2 linked regions of the Immundisolibacter sp. genome follow. The protein of the gene in region 2 binds, or shares a complex with, the protein of the main gene of each other region. Links are inferred from orthologs where the notes say so. Each region holds a gene or a part of one and is shown on either strand. Other genes may lie near its edges.

The links.
Region 1: the proteins of secA (region 2) and secY are in contact, whole or in part, in a crystal structure (PDB 3DIN), measured with the Thermotoga maritima proteins. The link is inferred for Immundisolibacter sp. from one-to-one orthologs. Residues at the interface, in WP_004082002.1 of Thermotoga maritima: Glu261, Ala262, Arg263, Lys300, Ala301, Arg302, Thr303, Ile304, Ile305, Leu323, Tyr324, Asp325, Pro326, Val329, Ser330, Tyr333, Ile336, Lys340, Phe345, Val349, Glu363, Phe364, Tyr374, Ser375, Gly376, Gly377, Glu393, Ile395, Thr482, Ser483; in WP_004081795.1 of Thermotoga maritima: Glu108, Gly109, Glu110, Glu111, Ala236, Glu237, Arg238, Arg239, Ile240, Thr241, Ile242, Gln243, Tyr244, Ala245, Arg246, Arg247, Val248, Thr249, Gly250, Arg251, Arg252, Val253, Tyr254, Gly256, Ala257, Ser258, Thr259, Tyr260, Leu261, Pro262.

What each region holds. Positions count from the first base shown.
Region 1 is NZ_JACIZD010000001.1:742,400-751,317, reverse strand. What follows is about bases 1-3,000. They hold secY (preprotein translocase subunit SecY), read right to left. Parts: upstream 2,182-3,000; coding sequence 820-2,181; downstream 1-819. Other genes in these bases: rpsE (30S ribosomal protein S5), read right to left, coding at 2,809-3,000; rpmD (50S ribosomal protein L30), read right to left, coding at 2,618-2,812; rplO (50S ribosomal protein L15), read right to left, coding at 2,181-2,618; rpmJ (50S ribosomal protein L36), read right to left, coding at 690-803; rpsM (30S ribosomal protein S13), read right to left, coding at 292-648. Also shown: more of rpsE, read right to left, coding at 3,001-3,312; rplR (50S ribosomal protein L18), read right to left, coding at 3,322-3,675; rplF (50S ribosomal protein L6), read right to left, coding at 3,701-4,237; rpsH (30S ribosomal protein S8), read right to left, coding at 4,250-4,645; rpsN (30S ribosomal protein S14), read right to left, coding at 4,660-4,965; rplE (50S ribosomal protein L5), read right to left, coding at 4,976-5,515; rplX (50S ribosomal protein L24), read right to left, coding at 5,531-5,845; rplN (50S ribosomal protein L14), read right to left, coding at 5,856-6,224; rpsQ (30S ribosomal protein S17), read right to left, coding at 6,250-6,513; rpmC (50S ribosomal protein L29), read right to left, coding at 6,510-6,710; rplP (50S ribosomal protein L16), read right to left, coding at 6,707-7,123; rpsC (30S ribosomal protein S3), read right to left, coding at 7,141-7,800; rplV (50S ribosomal protein L22), read right to left, coding at 7,806-8,153; rpsS (30S ribosomal protein S19), read right to left, coding at 8,161-8,436; rplB (50S ribosomal protein L2), read right to left, coding at 8,458-8,918. UniProt on the Escherichia coli protein: The central subunit of the protein translocation channel SecYEG. Consists of two halves formed by TMs 1-5 and 6-10.
Region 2 is NZ_JACIZD010000001.1:469,933-479,135, reverse strand. Bases 1,927-5,211 are described here. They hold secA (preprotein translocase subunit SecA), read right to left. Parts: upstream 4,836-5,211; coding sequence 2,127-4,835; downstream 1,927-2,126. Other genes in these bases: H5U26_RS02290 (M23 family metallopeptidase), read right to left, coding at 4,846-5,211; argJ (bifunctional glutamate N-acetyltransferase/amino-acid acetyltransferase ArgJ), read right to left, coding at 1,927-2,096. Outside these bases: H5U26_RS02305 (Nudix family hydrolase), read right to left, coding at 1-853; more of argJ, read right to left, coding at 879-1,926; more of H5U26_RS02290, read right to left, coding at 5,212-5,775; H5U26_RS02285 (DciA family protein), read left to right, coding at 5,838-6,302; metK (methionine adenosyltransferase), read right to left, coding at 6,310-7,470; H5U26_RS02275 (5-formyltetrahydrofolate cyclo-ligase), read right to left, coding at 7,543-8,181; cell division protein ZapA, read right to left, coding at 8,371-8,688; H5U26_RS02260 (hypothetical protein), read right to left, coding at 8,685-8,897; pepP (Xaa-Pro aminopeptidase), read left to right, coding at 9,055-9,203. UniProt on the Escherichia coli protein: Required for protein export, interacts with the SecYEG preprotein conducting channel.

The sequences.
Region 1 (8,918 bases), 270 kb from region 2 along the record:
CCGGGACCGTTGACCACCACGTCCAGTGTCTTGACGCCGAATTCCTGCGCCTTGGTGCCGGCCTTGTCGGCGGCCACCTGGGCCGCGAACGGCGTGCTCTTGCGCGAACCCTTGAAGCCACAGGAGCCGGCCGTGGCCCACGACAGGGCGTTCCCTTGCCGGTCAGTGATGGTAATGATCGTGTTGTTGAACGAGGCGTGCACGTGCGCCACGCCTTCGGAAACGTTCTTCTTGACGCGCTTGCGCGTCTTGCTGGTGTTGGGCTTGGCCATGAGGCGATCCTGTTAGCGATTACTTGCGAATGGGCTTGCGCGGACCCTTGCGGGTGCGGGCGTTGGTACGGGTGCGCTGACCGCGCACCGGCAGACCTCGGCGGTGACGCAGGCCCCGATACGTGCCCAGGTCCATCAGGCGCTTGATGTTGATCTGCAGCTCGCGCCGCAGGTCGCCCTCGACCGTCAGCTTGCCGACTTCGCGGCGCAGCGCCTCGACCTCCGCCTCGCTCAGATCCCGGATGCGCCGTGCCGGCTCGATCTGCGCCGCGGCGCAAATCTCCAGCGCACGGGTAGCGCCCACGCCGTAAATCGACGTCAGGGCAACGCGCGCGTGCTTGTTGTCGGGAATGTTGATACCAGCAATACGAGCCATTTACCGAACTCCAGAATTCCTTTGCGGCCGACGCGGCCGACTCAACCCTGCCGCTGCTTGTGCCGGGCTTCGACACAAATGACGCGAACCACGCCCTTGCGCCGAATGATCTTGCAATTGCGGCAAAGCTTCTTGACCGATGCGCGAACTTTCACTGTCGTGACTCCAAAACTAACGGGGGCCGAACAAACCGGCGGCGCCGCGGCCCTTCAGGTTGGCCTTCTTCATCAGGCCCTCGTACTGATGGCTCATGACGTGGGTCTGCACCTGCGCCATGAAATCCATGATCGTAATGACCACGATCAGCAGCGACGTCCCACCGAAATAGAACGGCACGTTCCAGTAAACGATCATGAACTCCGGCAGCAGGCACACCAGCGCGATGTACGCCGCGCCCGCAACCGTCAGGCGCGTCACCACGCCATCGATGTAGCGGGCCGTCTGCTCACCGGGCCGCACGCCGGGCAAAAATGCGCCGGAACGCTTCAGGTTGTCCGCCGTGTCCTTCGGATTGAAGACCACTGCGGTATAGAAAAAGCAAAAGAACACGATACCGGCGGCATACAGCAGCACGTACAGCGGCTGACCCGGCGACAAGGCTGTGGTCACATGCCGCAACCAGGACAGCGCGTTGTCGCCACTGCCGGCCCAGCTGGCCAGCGTCGACGGAAACAGCAGAATGCTGGAAGCAAAAATCGCCGGAATCACACCCGCCATGTTCAGTTTCAGCGGCAGGTGGCTGGTCTGCGCCGCGTACATGCGCTGCCCCTGCTGACGCTGCGCGTAATTGACCGTTATGCGTCGCTGGCCGCGCTCGACGAACACCACGAACGCCGTCACACCCAGAATCACCAGCAACAGCAGCAGCACTACCGCACCACCGATCTCGCCGGTGCTGACCAGCTCGAGCGTGCCGCCGAAGGCACCCGGCAATCCGGCCACGATGCCGGCGAAAATCAGCAGCGAGATGCCGTTGCCGATACCCCGTTCGGTTACCTGCTCACCCAGCCACAGCAGAAACATGCTGCCAGCCACCAGGGTCGATATGGCAATCAACCGAAAACCGAAGCCCGGATCGATGACCACCGACATCCCGCCCGCGGTCTGGGCCTCCAGCGCGATGGCGATGCCAAGCGCCTGGAAGGTTGCCAATACCACCGTGCCATAACGCGTGTACTGCGTCAGTTTGCGCCGCCCGGCGGCGCCCTCCTTCTTCAACTCTTCCAGCTTGGGCAGCACACTGCTGAGCAGCTGCACGATGATCGACGCCGAAATGTACGGCATCACCCCGAGCGCGAAAATCGACAGTCGCTGCAAGGCGCCGCCCGAGAACATGTTGAACATGTCCAGCACCGTTCCGCGCTGGGCCTCGAACATGGCCGCCAGCGCCTGCGGGTTGATGCCCGGCACCGGCACGTGCGCGCCCAGGCGAAACACCAGCAGCGCGCCGATCACGAACAGCAGCCGCCGCCGCAGCTCGGCGAACTTGCCGAGCCCGCCGAGCATGGCTGGATTGGCGGCGCGCGTAGCCATCAGGCTTCTTCTATGCTCCCGCCGGCCTGCTCGATGACGGCCCGCGCGCCCGCGGTGACCGCCACGCCTTTCAGGCGCACCGGCCCGGCCAGCTCACCGGACACGATGACCTTGGCACGCTTGGCGCCCTTGGGCACGATGCCGGCCAGCTTGAGCGCGTCCAGGTCAATGACCTCGGTCTTGACCAGATGCAGTTCGGACAACCGCACCTCGGCGCTGTCGCCCAGGGTGCGCGAATTGAAGCCGCGCTTTGGCAACCGGCGTTGCAGCGGCATCTGGCCGCCCTCGAAGCCGACCTTGTGATAGCCGCCGGCACGCGCGTGCTGGCCCTTGTGACCGCGACCGGCGGTCTTGCCAAGCCCGGAGCCGATACCGCGCCCCAGACGGCGCCGCGCCGTGCGCGCGCCTTCGGCGGCTTTGAGGGTGTCAAGACGCATCAGACTTCCTCCACCTTGAGCAGGTAGCTGACCTTGCGAATCATGCCGCGCACGGCCGGTGTGTCTTCCAGCTCGCGCTGGCTGCCGATCCGGCGCAGGCCAAGGCCGGTAACGCAGGCATCGTGCACCCGGCCACGGCCGGAGCGGCTGCGCACCAGGGTGACGCGCACTTTCTTGGTCGTGTTGCTGTTCATGCCCGCAGGTCTTCCACGTTGAGGCCCCGGCGCATGGCGATGGCGTCCGGCGATTCCATACCGACCAGCCCGGCGATGGTGGCCATCACGACGTTCACGGGATTGCTGCTGCCGATGCACTTGGCCAGCACGTCGCGCACGCCCAGCGCCTCGAACACGGCGCGCATGGCACCGCCGGCGATGATGCCCGTGCCCTCGGAAGCCGGCTGCATGTATACCTTGGCCGCGCCGTGACGGGCGGTGATCGGGTAGTACAAGGTGCCGCCATTGAGCGGCACCCGCACCATGTCGCGGCGCGCCGCCTCCATGGCTTTCTGGATGGCGACCGGCACTTCGCGGGCCTTGCCCTGCCCGAAGCCGACCCGCCCGTCCCCGTCGCCGACCACGGTCAGCGCGGCAAAGCCGAACTGGCGCCCGCCCTTGACCACCTTGGCCACGCGGCGCACGTTGATCAGCTTCTGGATGTCGTTGGTTTCGTATGTTTGTTCAGCTCGGGCCATGACCAGCTCCTAGAATTGCAGACCGGCTTCGCGGGCGGCATCCGCCAGCGCCTTCACGCGGCCGTGATACATGAACCCGCTGCGGTCGAACGCAACCTTGAGCACGCCCGCCTGCTGGGCACGCTCGGCCACCACCCGGCCGACCAGGCGCGCTGCCTCGACGTTGCCGGTGTGGCCAAGCTGCTCAGCCAGCGCCTTCTCGAGCGTGCTGGCGGCGGCAAGCACGCGACCGCCGCTGGCGTCGATGACCTGTGCGTAGGTGTGCTGCGGCGTGCGGTGAATGCACAGCCGCGTGACGCCCAGTTTCCGAATCTGCGCCCGTGTGGCGCGTCCGCGCCGCAGACGCTTGACCTTTTTTTCCATTGCCCGATTTACCTGCTGTTACCGACTACTTCTTCTTCTTGGTCTCTTTACGGACCACGACTTCGTCGGAGTATCGAATTCCCTTGCCCTTGTACGGCTCCGGCGGACGCACGGCGCGAATGTTGGCCGCCAGCTGGCCGACGCGCTGACGATCGGCGCCGCGCACCACGACCTGCGTCTGGGTCGGCGTCTCAACCTGCAGGCCTTCCGGCACCGCCATCTCGACCGGGTGCGAGTAGCCCACGGCAATGCTCAGCACCGGTCCCTTCATCTGCACACGATAGCCGACGCCGACCAGATCCAGTGTGCGCGCAAAGCCTTCGCTGCAGCCCTTGACCATGTTGCTGATCAGCGCCCGCGCAGTGCCGGCCTGCGCCCAGGCCGCGGTCGTTTCCTCACGCACGCCAACGCGCAGCACGCCGGCGTCGTTTGAAACTTCGACATCGCGGTGCAAGGCCTGCGAGAGGCTGCCCTTGGCGCCCTTCACCTGCACATGGTCCGCGGACACCACCACCTCGACGCCCTTGGGCAGGGGGATGGGATTTTTGGCAACTCTAGACATTGGAGCTTTCCGTCAGGAAACCAGGCACAACACTTCGCCACCGACGCCGGCGCGACGCGCCGCCCGGTCGGACATCACGCCCTGCGGCGTGGAAACGATGGCAACACCGAAGCCACCGAGCACGCGCGGCAGTTCGTCCTTGCCGCGGTACATGCGCAGCCCGGGCCGGCTGGCCCGACGCAGGCTGCGGATGGCCGGTTTGCCTTCGGCGTACTTGAGGCTCACGGTCAGAATCAGTCGGCCGTCGGTCTCGGTGACCGAAAAGCCGCTGATGAAACCCTCGCTCTTGAGCACTTCCGCCACGGCGATCTTCATCTTCGAAGACGGCATGACGACTTCCGCGTAACGCCGCGCGAGTGCATTACGCACCCGCGTGAGCATGTCGGCAATCGGATCCATGATGGTCATATGCTTTTTCCACCTTACCAGCTGGCCTTGACCATGCCCGGCACATCGCCGCGCATGGATGCTTCGCGCAGCTTGTTGCGCCCGAGGCCGAATTTCTTGTACACGCCATGTGCCCGGCCGGTGGCCTGGCAGCGGCTGACCAGCCGCACCGGGCTGGCGTCACGCGGCAACTTTTGCAGCGCCAACTGCGCGGCGTAACGCTGCTCCTCGGACAGGTTCACGTTCACGGCCGCAGCCTTCAGTTCGGCGCGGCGCGCAGCGTACTTGCGCACCAGCGCGGCACGCTTTTCGTTGCGATTGATTACGGATGTCTTGGCCACAGCTGTGTCCTCAGCCCCGGAAGGGAAAGTTGAATGCGGTCAGCAGCGCCCGACCGTGCTCGTCATTGATCGCCGTGGTACTGATCGACACATCCATGCCGCGAATCTTGTCGACCTTGTCGAAATCGATCTCAGGAAAAATGATCTGTTCGGTCAGGCCCATGTTGTAGTTGCCACGGCCGTCGAAGCCGCGCGGCGACAGGCCGCGAAAATCGCGGATGCGCGGCGCCGCAACGGTGATGAAGCGGTCCAGGAACTCATACATGCGCGCCCGGCGCAGGGTCACCTTGCAGCCGATGGGCCAGCCCTCGCGAATCTTGAAGCTCGCCACCGCCTTGCGCGCCTTGGTGACCTGCGGCTTCTGCCCGCTGATCAGGGTCATGTCGGCGACGGCGGCGTCGAGCGCCTTCTTGTCGGCCGCGGCCTCACCAACCCCCATGTTCAGCGTGACCTTGAGCAGCTTGGGCACCGCCATCACGTTGGCGATACCCAGTTCCTCGCGCAGTCGGGCAACGACCACGTCCTTGTAATATTGTTCCAGCCTTGTCATGTGCACCGGCCGACCTCAGTCGACCACCTCGCCGTTGGATTTGGTAAAGCGCACCTTGCGCCCGTCTTCGAGCACCCGAAAGCCGATGCGGTCGGCACGCTGGGTGGCCTTGTTGAAATAGGCAACATTGGACACCTGCAGCGGCATTTCCTTTTCCAGGATGCCGCCCTGCTGCCCGCTCATCGGGTTCGGCTTGACGTGCTTCTTGACCACGTTCACGCCCTCGACGACCACCTTGTCGGCCGCCACCATGCGCACCACCTGGCCGCGCTTGCCCTTGTCCCGCCCGGTGATGACGATGACCTCGTCGCCTCGCTTGATCTTGCGCATGCGTGATCCCTCAGAGAACTTCCGGTGCCAGCGACACCAGACGCATGAACTGCTCGGTACGCAACTCGCGCGTCACCGGCCCGAAGATGCGCGTACCGATCGGCGCACCCTGATTGTTGAGCAACACCACGGCGTTGCTGTCGAAGCGAATCTTGGAACCGTCCGAGCGCCGCACACCATGCACGGTGCGCACCACCACGGCCCGGTAAACCTCGCCCTTCTTGACCTTGCCCCGCGGAATGGCGTCCTTGATGCTCACGCGGATCACGTCACCGACGCCGGCATAGCGCCGCTTGGACCCACCCAGCACCTTGATGCACATCACGCGCCGTGCGCCACTGTTGTCGGCCACATCGAGGTGGCTTTGCATCTGAATCATGACCGTCTCCGCTTGGCTGGCGCGCTCAACCGCCGATCCGCTCGATGACCTCGACCAGACGCCAGGTCTTGGTCTTGGACAGCGGCCGGCATTCCTCGATCCGCACCAGATCACCGATGCGGCACTCGTTGGCGGCATCGTGAGCATGGAACTTGGTCGAGCGACGCAGGTATTTCTTGTAGATCGGGTGTTGCTCGCGGGTTTCAACCAGCACGCTGATGGACTTCTCCATCTTGTCGCTCACCACCCGGCCGACCACCGTGCGACGACTTACAGTTTCTTCCGTCATGCGCTTGCCTGCGAAGCCTGTTCTTTCAGAAGGGTCTTGATTTGCGCCACCTCGCGCCGCAAGGCGCGGAAGCGTGACGGCCGAGCCAGCTGACCGGTCGCCCGCTGCACCCGCAGATTCAGGTGCTCGCGATGCAGCTCGATCAGCTTCTTGTTCAGTTCGGCGGCCGACTTGCCGCGCAGTTCAGCGATCTTCATGCCGTAAGCCCCCGCTTCACGAAGGTGGTGCGTACCGACAATTTGGCGGCGGCCAGCGCCATCGCCTCGCGGGCCACGGCTTCGTCCACACCTTCCATTTCGTACAGCACCTTGCCGGGCTGAATCTCGGCGACCCAGTACTCGACCGCACCCTTGCCCTTGCCCATGCGGACTTCGAGCGGCTTCTTGGAAATCGGCTTGTCCGGGAAGATGCGGATCCAGATCTTCCCGCCGCGACGCACGTGCCGGCTGATGGCGCGACGCGCGGCCTCGATCTGGCGGGCAGTGATGCGCCCGCGGCTGACCGCCTTGAGGCCGAACTCGCCGAAGCTGACGGCGTTGCCGACCAGGGCCAGGCCCCGGTTACGACCCTTGAACTGTTTGCGGAATTTCGTCCGCTTAGGCTGCAACATGGTGCTTTCCTGTTATCTCAGGCGCCCGGTGCGTGAGCGCCGTCGGCGCCCTCGGGACCGTCGCCCTTATAAATCCAGACCTTGACGCCAATGATCCCGTAGGTGGTCTTGGCCTCGGCGGTGCCGTAATCGATGTTGGCGCGGAAGGTGTGCAGCGGCACCCGACCCTCGCGATACCACTCGCTGCGTGCGATCTCGGCGCCGTTCAGACGGCCACCGACGTTGATGCGAATGCCCTGCGCGTGCAGGCGCATGGCATTGGTCACCGCCCGGCGCATGGCGCGGCGAAACATGATGCGCCGCTCCAGCTGCTGGGCCACGCTCTCGGCCACCAGGTAGGCGTCCAGCTCCGGGCGACGGATTTCCTCGACACTGATGTGCACCGGAATGCCCATCCGCTCGCCAACCAGCCGACGCAGCTTCTCGATGTCGTCGCCTTTCTTGCCGATGACGATGCCCGGACGCGCGGTGTGAATGATCACGCGTGCATTCTGTGCCGGGCGCTCGATCTCGATGCGGCTCACCGAGGCGTGCGCCAAGTGCTTGCGCAACAGGGCCCGCACGGCAATGTCGGCGTTCAGGTTATCGGCGAAGGCGCGACCCTGAGCGTACCAGCGCGAATTATGATCCTTGACGACGCCCAGTCGGATGCCGGTCGGGTGAACTTTCTGTCCCATGTGGGTTAGCCCTTGGCCTTTTTCTGGTCGCTGACAACGACCTTGATGTGACAGGTACGCTTCGTGATCCGGTTGCCGCGACCGCGCGCGCGGGCATGGAAGCGCTTCATCGACGGGCCCTCGTCCACGCACACGGCTGCGATCCGCAGCTCGTCCACGTCGGCGCCGTTGTTGTGCTCGGCGTTGGCAATGGCCGACTCGACCACCTTCTTGACCAGGTGGGCGGCCTTCTTGGTGCTGTGCAGCAGCAGCTGCAGCGCCTTGTCAACCGGCATGCCACGCACCTGGTCGGCCACCAACCGTCCCTTCTGGGCGGAAATGTGCGCATTGCGCATCAAAGCAAAGGTTTCCATGACTGCCTCAGCGCGTCTTGCGGTCGGCCACGTGGCCGCGGTAGGTGCGCGTGGGCACGAACTCGCCCAGCTTGTGGCCGACCATGTTTTCGTTGACCACGACCGGCACGTGCTGGCGGCCGTTGTGCACGGCAAAGGTCAGGCCGACCATGTCCGGCAGCACGGTGGAACGCCGCGACCAGGTCTTGATCGGCTTGCGGCTGCCGCCGCTGGCGACTATCTGTTCGACCTTCTGCATCAGATGCAGATCGACGAACGGTCCCTTCTTTACGGATCTTGGCACGAGTCTGGCTCCGTCCTGTCCTTACTTGACGCTGCGCCGGCGCACGATCTGGCCGCTGGTACGCTTGTTCTTGCGGGTCTTGTAACCCTTGGTCGGCACACCCCAGGGCGAGACCGGATGACGTCCACCCGAGGTGCGTCCCTCACCACCACCGTGCGGATGATCGACCGGGTTCATGGCCACACCGCGCACCGTCGGGCGGATGCCGCGCCAGCGGGTGGCGCCGGCCTTGCCCAGCGAGCGCAGCGAATGCTCGCCGTTGCCTACCTCGCCGAGGGTCGCCCGACAGTCGGCAGGCACGCGCCGAATCTCGCCGGACTTCAGGCGCAGCGTCACCGAATCGCCCTCGCGGGCCAGCAGCTGCGCCGAAGTGCCGGCGCTTCGCGCCAGCTGGGCACCCTTGCCGACTTTCAGCTCCACACAGTGGACCGTGCTGCCGACCGGCACGTTTCGCAGCGGCAGCGTGTTGCCCGCCTCAATCG
Region 2 (9,203 bases):
CCGGCAAGGCGGCGGCTTCGACCAGCGTGGCGAAACGCGCCCAGCCGAGCGCCGGCCGGTCCGGATGGCTGGCCGTGACCGCAACCGGCGACAGCACGGCAAAGTCGCAGCCGATGCGGGCCGCCTGGGCGAGTTCGCTCGCGTCGTGGCAGGAGGCCGCGCACCAGGCGCCGGGCGGCAACGGGCGCTGGTCGAGCGCCGCCAAGGCGCGCGCCGGCAGGTGGCGGCCGGCGCCAAGTTCCGCGGCAAGTTCGGTCAGCCAATCCGCCGCACCATGCAGCAGGACCTGCATGCCGATCGGCCGGGCCCGGGCCAGCACCGCGCTTGCCAGGGCGCGGTGGGTGCCGGCGTCCAGGTCCGGGCAGCGCAGGCACAGCAAGCGCACGCCGCCGGCGATGAGGCGCTCGACGCGGCGCAGACAATCCGCCTGGTCGCTGAAATCGCCGCTGATGGCGTAGATGTCGGGCAGCCGCGCGGCGCTGAGCAGCGGTCCGTCGGCGGGCGGCAAGTCGGCCGGGTCGATGAGGTCGGCGGGCAGCCAGCGCAGCGCCTGGCCCTGCAGGCCGCGCGGTTCGCCCTGCCAGGCTGTGACCTCATAGGTGTGCAGGACGACGTCGCGGCCCGGGTAGGGATGACGGTGGCGGATCAGCGGCTGCGTGGTCACGACCTCGATGCCGAGTTCTTCGCGCAGTTCGCGGGCGAGTGCCTGTTCCGGCATTTCGCCGGGCTCGAATTTCCCGCCCGGGAATTCCCAGTAACCGGCCAGGTGGGTGCCGGCCAGGCGGCGCGTGAGCAGGATTTCGCCCGCGCGGCGCAGCACGCCGACGGCGACGTGGACCGGATCGCGGCTCATGGCCAGCGCGCTGAAGCGCCCGCGGTCAGGTGCGGTACTCGGCGTTGATGCGCACGTAGTCGTAGGAGAAATCGCAGGTCCAGACGGTGGTCTGGGCGCCGCCGCGGCCAAGCTCAACGCGCACGGTGATTTCGTCCTGCGACATCACGGCCTGGCCGCGGGCCTCCGTGTAGTCCGCCGCCCGGCCGCCCTCGCGCACGATGCACACGTCGCCCAGGTACACGTTCACGCGCTCGATGGCCAGCGCGTCGAGGCCGGCGTAACCGACGGCGGCCAGGATGCGCCCCCAGTTCGGATCGCTGGCGAAAAAAGCCGTCTTGACCAGCGGCGAGCGGGCGATGGCATAGGCGACCTGCGCGCACTCGGCGGCGTCGCGCCCGCCTTCGATGTGCACGGTCATGAACTTGGTGGCGCCCTCGCCGTCGCGCACGATGGCCTGCGCCAGCACGCGGCAGACCTCGTCCACGGCGGTTTGCAGCGCCGGTCCGGCTGGACTTGCCAGATCGTCCACCGTGACCGGGCCCTGACCGGTGGCGATCAGCACGCAGGCGTCGTTGGTGGAGGTGTCGCCGTCCACGGTGATGCGGTTGAAGCTGCCGCCCACGGCGCGCGCCAGGCAGGCTTGCAGGGCCGGCTGCGCCACCGCGGCATCGGTGGCCACGTAGGCCAGCAGGGTCGCCATGTTCGGGTGGATCATCCCCGAGCCTTTGGCGATGCCGGTCACGGTGATCGGCCCCTGCGGGCTGGCGACGGTGACGCTGTGACCCTTGGCCACGGTGTCGGTGGTCATGATGGCGCGGGCGGCGGCGCTCCAGCCATCGGCACGCAGACTGGCCAGGGCGGCCGGCAGCACGGCGCTGATGCGATCAACCGGCAGCGGCTCGCCGATCACGCCGGTCGAGAACGGCAGCACGGACTGCGCCGAGCAGTCGCCCAGGCGCGCCAGTTCGGCGCAGCAGGCAGTCGCGGCAGCCAGGCCCGCGGCGCCGGTGCCGGCGTTGGCATTGCCGCTGTTGATCACCAGGAAGCGCGGCGCGGCCGCGGCCAAGTGCTGCCTGGCCAGCGTCACGGGCGCGGCGCAGAAGGCGTTTTGTGTGAATACCGCCGCCACGCGGCTGCCGGGGGCAAGTTCCAGCAGCACCACGTCGTCGCGGCCCGGCTTGCGCACGCCGGCGGCAACGGCCGCCAGGCGCACGCCGGCCACGGGGGTCAGCGCGTCCGGCGCGGCGAGGTTCACGGCCATGGCGCGGCGCCCCCGATCAGGCCCCGGCGCTCACTGTAGCTGGCCGTGGCATTGCTTGAATTTCTTGCCGGAGCCGCACGGGCACGGCTCGTTGCGGCCCACCTTGGGCATGCCGCGCACGAAGGGCGCCGCCGATGGGCGCTGGGCCACGGCCAGGTCGGCTTCCTCGGCCTGGGCCTCGCCTTCCAGCGCACCTGCCGATGCATGCTGGTAGTCGTATTCGCCGGCCGGACGGCGCTGACGGTCGACCGCTTCCACGTCTTCCTCGGCGCGCACCTGCACGCGCAGCAGGGTGGTGGCGACGTCGGTCTTGATCCGATCGAGCATCTGCGTGAACAGGGTGAAGGCCTCGCGCTTGTATTCCTGCTTGGGATTTTTCTGGGCGTAGCCGCGCAGGTGGATGCTGTGGCGCAGGTGATCCATGGCCGCCAGATGGTCCTTCCAGTGGCTGTCGAGCACCTGCAGCATGACCGCCTTCTCGAAGTGGCGCATGACGGCCGGCTCGACCCGGGACTGCTTTTGCGCAAGCTCCGCTTCGATGATTTCGATCAGCCGGGCACGCAGCGCGGCGGCGTCCATGTCCGGTTGGCTGGCCAGTTCCGCCGGGTCGCAGGCGCTGCCGAGCTCGTCGTGCAGGGCTTCCTTCAGGCCAGCCAGGTCCCATTGCTCTTCCACGCTGCCGGGCGGCAGGTAGCGGTCCACGGTGGCGCCGACCACGTCGCGCACCATGGCCAGCACGGTGCCGGACACGTCGTCGGCTTCCAGCAGTTCGTTGCGCTGCTGGTAGATCAGCTTGCGCTGCTCGTTGGCGATGTCGTCGTATTCGAGTAGCTGCTTGCGCATGTCGAAGTTGCGGCCCTCGACTTTCTTTTGGGCGTTCTCGATGGCGCGCGTGACCCAGCGGTGCTCGATCGCCTCACCCGGTTCCAGGCCCAGCTTCTGCATCCAGCCGGAGACCCGCTCCGAGGCGAAGATGCGCATCAGATCGTCCTGCAGGGACAGATAGAAGCGCGACGAGCCGGGGTCGCCCTGGCGCCCGGAGCGGCCGCGCAGCTGGTTGTCGACGCGGCGGGATTCGTTGCGCTCGGTGCCGGCCACGTGCAGGCCGCCCAGTTCCACCACCTTGTCGTGCTCGGCCTGCCACTGGCTGCGGATGCGTTCGCGCTCGGCCGGATCCTCGACGCCGTGCAGGCGTGCCTCCAGGTTGCCGCCCAGCACGATGTCGGTGCCGCGGCCGGCCATGTTGGTGGCGATGGTGACGGCACCGATCTCGCCGGCGCGGGCGATGATCTGCGCTTCCTGCTCGTGGTACTTGGCGTTGAGCACCTGGTGCGGGATGTTGGCCTTTTTCAGCCGCGCGGACACCAGCTCCGAGGTCTCGATGGAGGCGGTGCCGACCAGTACCGGCTGGCCGCGGCTGTGACAGTCGGTGATGTCGGCCAGCACGGCGTCGTACTTCTCCTCCACCGTCAGGAACACCTGGTCGCCATGATCCTTGCGCACCATCGGCCGGTGCGTGGGAATGACCACCACTTCCAGGCCGTAGATCGAGTGCAGCTCGAAGGCTTCCGTGTCGGCGGTGCCGGTCATGCCCGACAGCTTGTCGTAGAGGCGGAAATAGTTCTGGAAGGTGATGGTGGCCAGGGTCTGGTTTTCCTGCTTGACCGGCACCTTCTCCTTGGCCTCGATCGCCTGATGCAGGCCCTCGGACCAGCGCCGGCCGGGCATCAGCCGCCCGGTGAACTCGTCCACGATGATCACTTCGCCGTTGTTGACCACGTAATGCACGTCGCGCTGGAACAGCGCGTGGGCGCGCAGCGCGGCGTTCAGGTGATGCATCAGGGTGATATTGGCGGCGTCGTACAGGCTCTCGCCCTCGCCCAGCAGGCCGGCCTTGGCCAGCAGCTGCTCGGCGTGCTCGTGACCGGCATCGGTCAGCAGCACCTGACGGGTTTTCTCGTCGACGTGGTAGTCGCCCGGGCCGTCCGGTTCGGTCTGGCGCGTCAGGCGCGGAATCAGCGCGTTGACCTTGGCGTACAGCTCGGTGCTGCCCTCGGACGGGCCGGAGATGATCAGCGGCGTGCGCGCCTCGTCGATGAGGATCGAGTCCACTTCGTCGATGATGCCGTAGCTTCTGCGCTGCACACGGTCGGCAGCCGTGAAGGCCATGTTGTCGCGCAGGTAGTCGAAGCCGAACTCGTTGTTGGTGCCGTAGGTGATGTCGGCCGCGTAGGCGGCCTGACGCGCCGCCTGGTCCAGGTTCGACACGATGATGCCGGTGGTCAGGCCCAGGAACTCGTACACCCGGCCCATCCAGGCGCCATCACGGCGCGCCAGGTAGTCGTTCACCGTCACCACGTGCACGCCCTTGCCGGCCAGCGCGTTCAGGTAGGCCGGCAGCGTGGCGACCAGGGTCTTGCCCTCGCCGGTGCGCATCTCGGCGATCTTGCCCTCGTGCAGCACCATGCCGCCGACCAGCTGCACGTCGAAATGGCGCATGCCCAGCACCCGGCCGGCCGCCTCGCGCACCAGGGCGAAGGCTTCCGGCAGCAGCTGGTCCAGCGTTTCGCCGTTGGCGTGGCGCTGCTTGAGGGTATCGGTCCATTGCCGAAGCTCAGCGTCGGTCAGCGCTTCGAACTGCGGCGCCAGCGCATTGATGCGCCCGACGGACTTGAAATAGCGCTTCACTTCGCGCTGGTTGCGGCTGCCGACGATGCGCCGCACTAGGGACTGGAGCATGTGGCCGGCCTCAGCGGGTGGCCGTGCGCAGCGGCTCGCCGGCCGCCAGCGCACCCAAATAATCGGCCGGATCCATGAGTCGACCGCCGCGCAGCACCTCGAGGTGCACATGCGAGCCGGTGGCGTGGCCGGTGCGGCCGACGCGGGCGATGAGCTGACTGCGTTTCACTGTCTGACCTTTGGTAACCAGATTGGCCTGATTGTGGGCATACCGGGTGCGGAAACCGTTGCCGTGATCGATCTCGACGACGTTGCCGTAGCCGCTTTCCCAGCCGCTGCCGACCACCACGCCGGCCGCCATGGCCTGGATGGGTGCGCCCTGCGGGGCACGAAAATCGATGCCGGGGTGAAACTCCCGCCGGCCGCTGAACGGGTCGCTGCGGCTGCCGAAGTACGACGACAGCTGCGCGCCCGGCACCGGCGAGGGCAGCTGCGGGCCGCGCTCGACGAGGCCGGCGCCGATGACCCGGTCGAGCACCGAAAATTGCGCCGCGCGGCGGTCGATCTGGCGCGACAAACCGTCCAGCTCAGCCACGAAATCGACCACCGCGAAGGGCTGCTCGCCGGCCGGACCGCTGGTCAGCGGGGCGTCGAAATCGAAGGCATCCGGCGCCAGCCGGGCCGCTTCGCTTACGCGCTGGCCGACGGCCTCCAGCTGCGTCAGGCGGCCCTGCAGTTCACCCAGTCGGCTGGCGAGGGCCTGCGCCTGGGCGCGTGCGCTGAGCAGCGTGTCGTCCAGCCGCGAGCGCTGCGCGCGCAGCTCGTGGCGAACGGCCTTGCGGTCGCGCAGCGCTTCGGCCAGCGGCAGGCTCGCGCCCAGCGCAAAACTGCCGGCCAGGGCGCCCAGCACCAGGCCGCCGAGCGCCAGCAGGGTAGGTCCGTGCAGACTGAGGCTGCGCTGGCCGCCGGTGCGGAGCCAGTGAATATGCAGGCTGATCATCGCGGAACACTATAATCCGGGCGGTCGCCAAGCCATGGGAGGCCGGACCGGGGGCAGGCATTATGGGTTCCCAGCAACACCTTCACAAGCTGCTGGCGGCTGCCGGCGGACCGCTTGCGCAGCTGCTGCATGCGAGCGAGGAACACGCCAGACTGCTGGCGCAGCTGCGGCAGCGCCTGCCGGCAGACCTCGCCGCCGCGCTGCGCAGCGCGGCCCTGGACCGCGGCCGTCTGCGTCTGGGCGTCAGCGGCAGCGCCTGGGCGACGCGCCTGCGTTTCATGGCGCCGCAGCTGTGCCGGCAGCTGGCCGACTGGCCCTACGGCCCGGTCGACGCGGTGCAGGTGCACGTGGCCACGGCCACCGGCGCGGCACCATCCGCTGCGCCGCCGCTGCCGGTACCGCTCAGCACCGCCAGCCGGGAACACCTCGAAACAGTGGCCAAAACCACTGCCGATCCGCGACTGGCGGCAGCGCTGCGCGCGCTCGCCAGCAGCAATGTGCAGCCGGCCGGCAGCGCCGAGCTCTGACCGACCCTCAGTTGGCCGCGGCGCGCAAGGCGTCGGCGCGGTCGGTGCGCTCCCAGGTGAAATCTGCCTCGTCGCGGCCGAAGTGACCATACGAGGCGGTGGCGCGATAGATCGGCCGCTTCAGGTCCAGCATGCGCAGGATGCCGGCCGGGCGCAGGTCGAAGTGCTCGCGCACCAGCCGCGTCAGGGTGACGTTGCTGACCTGGCCGGTGCCAAAGGTATCGACCATGATCGAGGTCGGTTCGGCCACGCCGATGGCGTACGACACCTGCACCTCGCAGCGCTCGGCAAGACCCGCGGCGACGATGTTCTTGGCCACGTAGCGGGCGGCGTAGGCGGCGGAACGGTCGACCTTGGACGGATCCTTGCCGGAGAACGCGCCGCCGCCGTGGCGGGCCATGCCGCCGTAGGTGTCGACGATGATCTTGCGCCCGGTAAGACCCGCATCGCCCATCGGCCCGCCGATCTCGAAGCATCCAGTCGGGTTGACGTGGATGGTCGGCTGATCGGCCAGCCAGTCGCCCAGCACCGGCTTGATGATCTGCTCGATCACCGCCTCGCGGATATCCGACTGCTCGATGCCGGGCGCGTGCTGGGTGGACAGCACCACGGTGTCGATGTGCACCGGGCGGCCACCCTCGTACAGGAAGCTGACCTGGCTCTTGGCGTCCGGGCGCAGCCACGGCAGCGTACCGTTCTTGCGCAGCTCGGCCTGGCGGCGCACCAGCCGGTGCGCGTAGGTGATCGGCGCCGGCATCAGCACGTCGGTCTCGCGGCAGGCGTAGCCGAACATCAGGCCCTGGTCACCGGCGCCCATGTCTTCCGGATCGGGCCGGTCGACGCCCTGGTTGATGTGTTTCGACTGCTTGCCCAGCGCGTTGATGACCGCGCAGGTCTCCCAGTCGAAGCCCATGTCCGAGCTGGTGTAGCCGATGTCCTTGATCACGCCGCGGATGATTTCCTCGGTCTCGATGAAGACGCCCTTCTTGACCTTGATCTCGCCCGCCACCAAGGCCAGGCCGGTCTTGGTCAGGGTCTCGCAGGCCACGCGGGCGTCCGGATCCTGCGCCAGGTAGGCGTCCAGGATGGCGTCCGAAATCTGGTCGCAGATCTTGTCGGGATGGCCTTCGGACACCGACTCCGAAGTGAACAGGTAGCTGTCGGACATGAATTGATCCCCGGCTGACGGATGAGTGATGGGACCTCGCGGGCCGGCATTAGAGCATGGCGCCCGGGCGCCTCAAAGCGGCCTGAAGGAATGGCGGTGGCGCTCGGTGATCACGGCGTCCAGCGGCACGTCCCAGGGCCGTCGCGGCAGGCCCGCAACGCGCTGGCGGTCGAAGGCAACACCGACCAGGCGCGGCCGGCGCCAGCAAGCCAGGCGCACGAAGGCGAAGCTGCGGTCGTAGTAGCCACCGCCCATGCCCAGGCGATTGCCGGCCATGTCGAAAGCCACCAGCGGCACCAGCACCAGGTCCAGCATGCGCGGCGCCAGCCAGGCCCGGCGCGGGGCGACCGGCTCGGCGATGCCGAAGCGGTTGCGGCGCAGCGGCGCCCCCGGCCACCAGCGCGCGAAATACAGATGCCCATCCCGCTGCGGGCAAAGCACCGGCAGGTAGCAGGCCTTGCCGGCCGCGAAGGCGCGCGCCAGAGCGGGCAGCGGATCGATCTCGCCATCGGCCGGCCAGTAGCCGGCCACGCGCGATGCGCGCTGAAACGCCGGCAGGGTCGACAATTTTCGGGCAACGGCAGCACTGGCCAAGCGGCGCGCGGATCGGCCGATCTGCCGGCGCCCGGCGCGCAGGCTGCGGCGCAGGGCGGGCAGGTTGGCCGGCGGCGCCGGGGCGCCGAGGGCCGGGAAATCAGCGGGTTCCACCACTTGTGCCGTTGCGGTTCGTCACTCTTGAACCTGATGGTTCAAGGTGGAAGCAGGGGCCGGCCATCAGGCTTCCCGCTACCAGGGCGGTCCTGCACACAGGCCGGCGAACAGCTTCCAAAGCTTGCGCTTTGTGGTTCAAGAAAATGATTGATCCACTCACGAACACCGCAGTGGAACCCGTGCCAATGATTACCCGGAATGGGGCGTCGGCTCAAGTGTGCCGAGGGCGGCGGTCAGGCGCGCCGCGAGCGCGCCCAGCCGTTCGATGGCGGCCGCTTGATCCCGGCGGGCGCCGCGTTCCTGCAGCAGCTCGTTGACCACGTTCAGGGCCACCAGCACCAGCAGGCGGTCGTTGCCGACCACCCGCCCGCCGCGGCGCAGCTCCCGCAGCCGCTCGTTTAGGTAATCAGCGCTGGCGAGCACCGCGTCGCGCTGTTCGCCGGATGCGGCGATCACGTACTCGCGCTCGAGCACGCGCACCGCCACGCCCCCGCTGTCCCTGCTCATGGCTGCTCCATGTTCTTCAGGCGCGCGATCATGGTCTCGACCCGGCTGCGCGCGGCGTTGGCCTTGTCCATCAGATCGGCGCGCTCGGCAAGCAGCTGCTGATGCCGGGCGCGCATGGCCCGGTACTCCAGCACGAAGCCCTCGACCCGCTGCACAGCGGCCTGCAGGCATTCTTCCAGTGCCGCCAGCGCCTCGTCCTGCTGTGCCATGGTCTGTGCTCCCGGGATGCCCGACGTGGACGGGGGCCGGCTATGATCTACCAAGCCGGCCGCAAAATGCCGTACCGGATATTTTCCGGCCAGCACGGCCGGGCTGCACGCGCACCGGACCCGCCCGCACCGCCATCAACCAGCCGCCAGCCACGCCATGTCCCCCAAAGAATTCGCCGCCCGCCGCCGCGCCCTGATGCAGCAGATGGACGGCGGCATCGCCATCGTCCCGACCAATCCGCACCACCTGCGCAACCGCGACACGGAGTTTCCGTTTCGCCCGGACAGCGATTTTCAGTACCTGAC